2 regions of the Rhodopseudomonas sp. BAL398 genome follow, and region 2 is predicted to be linked to the other one. Evidence: predicted binding sites of a transcription regulator. Region 2 holds the regulator's gene; the other holds the start of a gene.

Region 1 (4,420 bases), 190 kb from region 2:
GCTGAGCATGCTGTGGAACGCCCATTGGTCGCCGGCCAATTGACGGGCGCGGCGCGTCAGGCTGGTCTCGATCTTCGGGTTTCGGCGACGCGACGCGGCTGCTAAAGAGATCGCCGAGCCAGGGATTGCCATTTGGCTCGCCTGTGTCTCACAACCGACGCCGCGGTCCTGCGCGTCAACGGGGCGCCGCCGCGCCGCCGCTTCTGAGCAATTTGGATAGAGCATGAGCCGGTTCTGGAGCAGCTTGACGCGCGACCTGAAGCCTTATGTGCCGGGCGAACAGCCCCGCATGGCGGATCTGGTCAAGCTCAACACCAATGAAAATCCACTCGGTCCCTCGCCGCGCGTGCTGGACGCGATTCGCGGCGAAGCCAGCGACGCGCTGCGGCTATATCCGGACCCGCAGGCCGCCGCGCTGCGGGCCGCCTTGGCGACCTATCACCGGGTCCGCCCCGAACAAGTCTTCGTCGGCAACGGCTCCGACGAGGTGCTGGCCCACGCCTTCGCCGCGCTGCTCAAGCATGACGCGCCGTTGCTGTTTCCGGATATCACCTACAGTTTCTACCCGGTCTATTGCCGGCTGTTCGGCATCGCCTACGAGACCGTGCCGCTCGACCCGGCGATGCGGATCCGCATCGCCGATTATCGCCGCCCGGCCGGCGCGCTGATCATGCCCAATCCGAATGCGCCGACCGGGGTGGCGCTGTCGCGGGCCGAGATCGTCACCCTGCTCGACGACCATCCTGACGCACCGGTGGTGATCGACGAGGCCTATGTGGATTTCGGCGCCGAAACCGCGATTCCGCTGGTCGCCTCGCATCCGAACCTTCTGGTGGTGCAAACCATGTCGAAGTCGCGGGCGCTGGCCGGACTGCGGATCGGCTACGCGATCGGCGACGCCGCGCTGATCGAGGCGCTCAACCGGGTCAAGGACAGCTTCAATTCCTATCCGCTGGGCCGCCCCGCCCAGGCCGGCGCCATCGCCTCGCTTGAGGACGAAGCCTATTTCCAGCACAGCCGCGCTTGCGTCATCGACGGCCGCGAGCGGCTCAACCGCGGGCTCGCGCAGCTGGGCTTCGATGTGCTGCCGTCGGCGGCGAATTTCGTGTTCGCGCGACATCCGGCGCATCAAGGCGCGGCATTGGCGGCCGCGTTGCGGCAACGCGCGGTGATCGTCCGCCATTTCCCCGCGCCCCGCATCGCCGACTATCTGCGGATCACGGTGGGCACCGACCAGCAAACCGACCGGCTGCTATCGGCCTTGACCCAGATTTTGAGCGGCGCGCCTGGATCGAGCTGAAATCAATCGCCGGCCCATCGCTGATGCGGGCACCTTCATCGCCCCGCGCTTCGTGCCTGAGCTGAATGTTGTTCGGCGGACAGCGCCGTGGGCGTCAAATACCAGGCAGGAAAATGCGCAACCATTGCACAATTTATTGACCGTGTGAGCCTGCTGTCCTATCCTCGCCTCGCCGGAGAGCCGTCATGGTGAGTTTGGATGCGAAACTAACCAATTGTAAAATATGCATTTATCCCGGAGATCACCACCCGCCTCACTTTCATCTACGGGGACCGAATTCGAACGCCCTAATCGACATGGTGACCTTGGAAGTCGTGATCGGCAGAGCTTCGCGACAGGACCTGGACGAGGCCCGCGCCTGGGCCAGCCAGCCTGAGCACCTGGCGTTGCTGATGAGCGAATGGAGACGGCTCAATGAGCGAGACTGAGATCATCGACAGCGGCATCGAACTACCATTGCTCGGAAGCATCGAAGCCCTTCCGGATTTTTCGCTGCGGGTGACGTGGGCCGCAGGCAGTCGCAGCGGCGTCACTGAGATCGTCGACCTGCGCCCGGCGCTGGGCAGCTTCAAGATCTACAAGCCGCTGCGCGGCAATCCGCCATTGTTTTCCACCGTCCGCCTCGCCGACGACGGCAATGCCGTGAGCTGGGATGGCAAGGATCTGGAGATGTCGGCCGAGATGCTCCTGTCCTGGGCCGAACAGGCGATGCGCCCGCAGGATTTCGCCGCCTTCCTGAAGCGCAACGGCTTGACCCAGGAGGCGGCAGCGGCGCTGCTCGGCCGCAGCCGCCGCCAAATCGCCAACTACCTGGCAGCCGGCCCGATCCCGCGCATCGTCGCGCTGGCCTGCTACGGCTTCGAGGCGCGCCAGCGCGACCGGGAGATCGCCCGTACATTGCAAGACGCCGCCGCCTCGTTCAGCGACCCGACCGGCAACGACAAGCGCGCCGCGTGAACCGCAAGGCCGCCTCGCGACCGTCTCGCTGATGCCAGCGTGAAATGCGCCGCCAAATCCGCGCCGACTTGACAGCGATGGCTACGTCAGAACAAATGGCGAACACACTCCGTCGAGTCATTGCCTATGGCCAAAGCCACCCTCTCCTTCGTCTGCCAGAATTGCGGCGCGGCGTTCAATCGCTGGCAGGGCAAGTGCGAATCCTGCGGCGAGTGGAACACGCTGGTCGAGGAGGATGCCGGCGGCGCCTCAATTCCGGCCTCGATCCGCTCCAAGCGGCGCGGTCGGCTGTTCAAGCTGGAGAGCCTGACCGGCCAAAGTGTCGACGCGCCCCGCACCCCGTCGGGCATGGCCGAGCTCGACCGCGTCACCGGCGGCGGCTTTGTCCGCGGTTCGGTGCTGCTGGTCGGCGGCGATCCCGGCATCGGCAAGTCAACGCTGCTCACCCAGGCTACCAGCCTGATGGCCAAGGCCGGGCATCGCGCGGTTTATATTTCGGGTGAAGAAGCCGTGGCCCAAGTCCGGCTGCGCGCCGAGCGGCTCGGCCTCGCCGACGCGCCGGTCCAGCTCGCCGCTGAGACATCGGTCGAAGATATCATCGCAACCCTTTCGGAAGGTGCGGTACCGCGGCTGATCGTGATCGACTCGATCCAGACCATGTGGACCGACACGGTGGAATCCGCCCCCGGCACGGTGACGCAAGTCCGCGCCTCGGCGCAGGCGCTGATCCGCTTTGCCAAGAAATCCGGCGCCACCATCATCCTGGTCGGCCATGTCACCAAGGACGGCCAGATCGCCGGGCCCCGCGTGGTCGAGCACATGGTCGACGCGGTGCTGAGCTTCGAGGGCGAAGGCTCGCAGCAATTCCGGATTCTGCGCGCGGCCAAGAACCGGTTCGGGCCGACCGACGAGATCGGCGTGTTCGAAATGACCGGGCTCGGCCTGCGCGAGGTGCTCAACCCGTCGGAACTGTTCCTGTCGGAGCGCGATCTCGGCAGTCCCGGCACCGCGGTGTTCGCCGGGCTCGAGGGCACCCGCCCGGTGCTGGTGGAATTGCAGGCGCTGGTGGTGCCGACCACGCTGGGCACGCCGCGGCGCGCCGTTGTGGGCTGGGATTCCTCGCGACTGTCGATGGTGCTGGCAGTGCTGGAGGCCCATTGCGGCGTGAAACTGTCCGGCTACGACGTCTATTTCAACGTCGCCGGCGGGTTGCGCATCAACGAGCCGGCCGCAGATCTCGCCGCTGCCGCCGCCCTGGTGTCGTCGCTGGCCAATGCGCCGCTGCCAACCGACGCGGTGTATTTCGGCGAGATCTCGCTGTCGGGCGCGGTGCGGCCGGTGGCGCAGACCGCGGCGCGTCTGAAGGAAGCCGCCAAGCTCGGTTTCGCCCGCGCGGTACTGCCGGAATCAGCCCGCGGCGATTCCGGCGGCGACGCCGGAATGACGCTCGGCACCGTCGCCGGCCTGTCCAGCCTGGTTGCCGATATCGCCGCCCGCGGCACCGCGCGGCCGAGCCGCGACACCGGCAAGGACACCGCCAAGGTCGACGCGGCGGAGAAAAATGCCACACCGGCGCGATTCCGGCGCGACAATCACTGAACCGGGGTGACGCTGGCGCGCACCGCCGCTATACAACGCTCGCAGCTGGCACGCGGCCTGCAACACTGACCTTTAACCGACCCGAGCGATGCTATTGCGATGGGTCCGTTAGTGGTTTTCCAGCCTTGCGGGACGTGCCATATCACCGTCACTTGTGCCGGCACCCACCACGCCGATTCGCGCCCTGACTGACCGAGCGGACCTGAGCAGCCGATGCCGATTACGATTCTCGATTTCGTTGTGCTCGCGGTGATGTTGGTGTCGGGCCTGCTGGCGATGGTCCGCGGCTTCATGCGCGAGGTGCTGTCGATCGCCGCCTGGGGCGCCGCCGCGCTGGTCACGCTCTACGCCTTCCAGCGGCTGCTGCCGACCGCCAAGACCTATTTCAACAACGACACCGTCGCCGCCGCCGTGGTGATCGCCGGCGTGTTCATCGGCACGCTGATCGTGGTGTCGATCGTCACGGTGCGGATCTCCGACATGATCCTGGATTCGCGGATCGGCGCGCTCGACCGCACCCTCGGTTTCCTGTTCGGCCTCGCGCGTGGGTTGTTGATCGTGGTC
Region 2 (4,420 bases):
GCGCTCCCAATCTTTGCCCGAGAGTTTCAACAGCCGCCGTGACGCTGCTAGAGGGGGCACGCGCCGATCACAATAATGATTTCGTTGGGGATGCGCGACCGCCTCACCATCAGCGCGCGGCGCCTTGCGCAAAGTGCGGCATCGACATAAGCCGGACACCGCGTTACCGCGCCCCACACCATCGTCCCGCAGGCGCGCGAATCCAAACCGGAGACTGACATGGCCCTGATGCCGGTTGCCGACGCCCTGTCGGCGGTGCTCGACGGCGCGCTGCCGCTGCCCGAGGAAAGCGTCGCGCTCGACACCGCGCATCGCCGGGTTCTGGCGCGCGATCTTGCCGCCCTGCGGACCCAGCCGCCACAGCCGATGTCGGCGATGGACGGCTATGCGGTGCGGGCGGCGGATGTCGCCACCGCCGGCGCCAGGCTGCGGGTGATCGGCGAGGTCGCGGCCGGCCGGCCGGCCGATGTGGCACTGCGTGACGGCGAGGCGCTGCGGATCTTCACGGGCGGGGTGATCCCCGCCGGCGCCGACACGGTGGTGATCCAGGAAGACACGCTGCGCGACGGCGACATCGTCACCATCACCGAAGCGGCGCAGCCCGGCCGGCATATCCGCCCGGCCGGAATCGATTTTGAGACGGGCCAGGTGCTGCTGCGCCGCGGAACCAGGCTCAGCGACCGTGATCTATCGCTGGCCGCCGGGATGAACCATCCGATGCTGCCGGTGCATCGGCGCCCATTGGTGGCGATGCTCGCCACCGGCGACGAATTGGTGATGCCGGGCACCGAGCCGGGTCCTGGACAGATCGTCTATTCCAACGGCTATGCGCTGCGGGCATTGGCGCGTGATGAGGGCGCCGAGATCACCGATCTCGGCATCGCCGCCGATACGATGGAGGCCACCACCTCGGCGATCCGGCGGGCACGCGATGCCGGCGCCGATCTGTTGGTCACCACCGGCGGCGCCTCGGCCGGCGACCACGACATGGTCAAACGCGCGCTGGAGGCCGAAGGCGTCGATCTGGCATTCTGGAAGATCGCAATGCGGCCGGGCAAACCGATGATGCATGGCCGGCGCGGGGCGATGGCGGTGATCGGCCTGCCCGGCAATCCGGTGTCGTCCTATGTCTGCGCCTTCCTGTTCATGGTGCCGCTGATCCGGGCGCTGGCGGGACGCCACGAGGTGCACCACGTACCCCAGCCGGCCAAGCTTGGCGGCGACCTTCCCGCCAATGACCAGCGCCAGGACTATGTCCGCGCCCGGCTCGAGATCGACCCGGACGGACAATTGCTGGCGACGCCGGTGCAACGCCAGGATTCCTCGCTGCTGGGCAAGCTCGCCGCGGCGCAGGCCCTGGTGATCCGTTCACCATTCGCCCCGGCGGCCAGCGCCGGTTCGGCCTGTACCATCCTGAAGCTCCCCTTGTAGCAAAAGCTCAAATTGTTACCGGCAAATTATGGGGTTGCAGAACACATATGGAACATATAGTGTTCGTTCATGATTTGTTTCTGGCCGTGCGGTTCTGGCAATCTGCATTTGGGGGCTCTTGTGGCGCCTTGCGGAACATGCGGCGACAGACTGGGGATTGGTCGAGATGCTCACGCGCAAACAATATGAATTGCTGCGATTCATCAACGAGCGGCTGAAGGAAGCCGGCGTCCCCCCCTCGTTCGACGAGATGAAGGATGCGCTGGATTTACGCTCCAAATCCGGCATTCACCGGCTGATCACCGCGCTGGAAGAGCGCGGCTTCATCCGCCGGCTGCCCAATCGCGCCCGCGCCATCGAAGTCATCAAGTTGCCGGAGATGGGCATCAATCCCGGCGGCAACGGCCGTCGCGGCTTCACTCCGAGCGTAATCGAAGGCAATCTGGGCAAGGTTCGCCCCGCCAGCTCCAACCCCGCCGAGGATGATTCCAGCCGCAACGTCTCGGTGCCGGTGATGGGCCGGATCGCCGCCGGCACGCCGATCGAGGCGTTGCAGACCCGCAGCCACACCATCAGCGTGCCGCCCGACATGCTCGGCGCCGGCGAGCACTACGCGCTGGAAGTGCGCGGCGATTCGATGGTCGATGCCGGCATCCTCGACGGCGACATGGCGCTGATCCAGCGCCATGAGAGTGCCGAGACCGGCGACATCGTGGTGGCGCTGATCGACGAGGAGGAAGCCACGCTGAAGCGGTTCCGCCGACGCGGCGCCTCGATCGCGCTGGAGCCAGCCAACGCCTCCTACGAAGTTCGGATCCTGCCGCCGAACCGGGTGCGGATTCAGGGCAAGCTGGTCGGGCTGTATCGTAAATACTGAGGCTGTTCGCGCTCAGTCGGTGTCGCGCTGATCGGTTGGCGCGGGCGTTGCGTCGACCGGCGCCGCGCCCCGCGACGAAGTGCTGATCCGGGCCGTCGTGGCGTTCGGATCGGCCGGCGCCCAGGGCCGATCGGTGCCGCGCGGGCGGACCGCGTCGATTGCCCATCCATCGCCCCCATCGCGGCCGCGCCGCAAGGCCAGCGCGCCGCCGCGGCGCCATTGCTCCGGACCGATCAGCCGCGCCGCGCAATCGTCCGGCGCAGGCAGCGCGCTGACGATCACGGCCGCGCGCGTGCAATCATCGTCCAGCGCCTCCGGGCGCTTCGCCAGCGCCACCAGCGCGCCGTCCGCCAGCGCCGTGACGCAGCCGTCGGCGTCGCAGGATACGTCTTGCGTCAGCGACCCATCGCCGCCCTGGCGCGAATCGCCATCCGCCGCCAGCCATTCCTTGAGCAGGAAGGCGTCGTTGCCGCTCTGCATCAGCCGTAGCCGGCCGTCGGCGCCCCGTACCGCGACTTGCCGGCCGTCATCCGACACCCGCATCGCAGGCTGCGGCTTCAGCAGCGCCCAGCCCGCCGCCACGGCGATCGCCAGCGCACCGGCAAAGCGCAGCGGCGTGCGCAACAGGGCGAGCGCAATCATCCCGATGGTGGCGAGCAGGAGCGCTCCGGTGCCGAACGCCGCGACCCGGCCGATCGCGCCGGGCAGTGCCGCGACCCATTGCGCCACCACGATCATCCAGTCGATGCCGATTTCCATCAGCCGCCAGAACACGCCGTCGAAGCCGAACGGCATCGCCACCAGCCCCAGCAGGCCCGCCGGCATCACCAGGGCCGAGACCACGGGCATTGCCGCCAGATTGGCCAGCACCCCATAGGGGGTGGCGCGGTGGAAGTGAAACGCCGCATAGGGCGTGGTGGCCAGGCCCGCGACCAGCGACGCCAGCGCCAGCATGGCGATCTCGCGGCCGCCCCACAGCGCCGCGCGCGCGGTCGCCGAGTGGTCGGGCGCGGCCAACAGCGCCGGCATCCCAATCTGGACCAGCGCCACCAGCCCCAACGTGGCGGCGAACGACATCTGGAAGCTCGGATGCACCAGGGCTTCCGGCGCGATCAGCAGCACCACTAACGCGGCCACCGCCAGCGTCCGGAAGGTGATGGCGCGGCGATCGACCATCACGGCGATCAGCACCACGGCGGTCATCAAAAACGAGCGCTGCGTCGCCACCTCGGCGCCGGACAGCAGCAGATAGAACGCCGCGGCCGCCAGCGCCGCCGCGGCAGCCGCTTTCTTGATCGGAAACGTCACCGTCAGCGCCGGGATCAGCGCCAGCAGCGCGCGCACCACGAAGAACACCACGCCGGCCACCACCGCCATGTGATAGCCCGAGATCGACAGCACATGGCCGAGCCCGGAGATGAACATCGCGTCGTTGACCGGCGTCGAGATCGCGTCGCGCCGCCCGGTCAGCAAGGCGGTGGCGATCGCGCGCGTGTCGCCGTCCAGCGTCAATCGGATCCTGGCATCGATGGCGTCGCGCAGATTCTGCATCAGGGCGGCGTAGCGCAGCCGCCAGCCGCCATCGCCCGGCGGGTCGCGTGGTGTGATGGCGCCCATCACGAAGCCGGACGCCGCGATGCCCTGGAAATACAGGTCGCGGCCGAAATCGTAGCCGCCCGGTCGCAACGGCGCCAGCGGCGGCTGCAGCCGGGCCTTCAAGGCGACGAAGCTGCCGACCGCGGGCGCGGCTCCCTTCTTCACCGACAGCCGCACCCGTTCGAGTTTGATCGGCCGGCGCGGGCTGTCCATGGTCGCGACCCGCAGCACGAAGCGATCGCTGCGCGTGCGATCCTCACGGGTCTCGACATAGCCCTGCAGCGAAACCGAATAGAGTGGCCTCGACAGCACCTGATGGGCGATCCAGGCGGCCTTGAGGCAGGCGGTGGCAAAGCCGGCGGCGAGCGCCGCGATCAGCACCGCAAGCGGAAAGATCCGCTGCCGGCGCAGCAGCACCGCCGCCGTACCAAAGGCCGCCGCAGTCAGTGCGGCGACCCAGGCGATCGGTTCGTGGTCGGCGGCAAAATACACCGCGATGCCGGCGCCGAACGCGAC

The links. Region 2 encodes LexA, which represses DNA repair genes until DNA is damaged. Its sites were predicted from a motif close to TGTTCNNNNTGTGTTCNG; they were not measured.
Region 1: radA (DNA repair protein RadA) is a predicted target of LexA. The motif match lies at 2,345-2,362, and genes of this name have one in related genera.

Annotation. Positions count from the first base shown of each region.
Region 1 is NZ_CP133111.1:1,509,234-1,513,653, forward strand. It holds gene RBJ75_RS07215 (sulfite exporter TauE/SafE family protein) at 1-43, shown strand, start outside; gene hisC (histidinol-phosphate transaminase) at 224-1,300, shown strand; gene RBJ75_RS29465 (DUF4160 domain-containing protein) at 1,486-1,728, shown strand; gene RBJ75_RS07225 (hypothetical protein) at 1,715-2,257, shown strand; gene radA (DNA repair protein RadA) at 2,384-3,856, shown strand; gene RBJ75_RS07235 (CvpA family protein) at 4,070-4,420, shown strand, end outside.
Region 2 is NZ_CP133111.1:1,315,660-1,320,079, forward strand. It holds gene glp (gephyrin-like molybdotransferase Glp) at 220-1,431, shown strand; gene lexA (transcriptional repressor LexA) at 1,598-2,308, shown strand; gene RBJ75_RS06285 (ComEC/Rec2 family competence protein) at 2,321-4,420, opposite strand, start outside.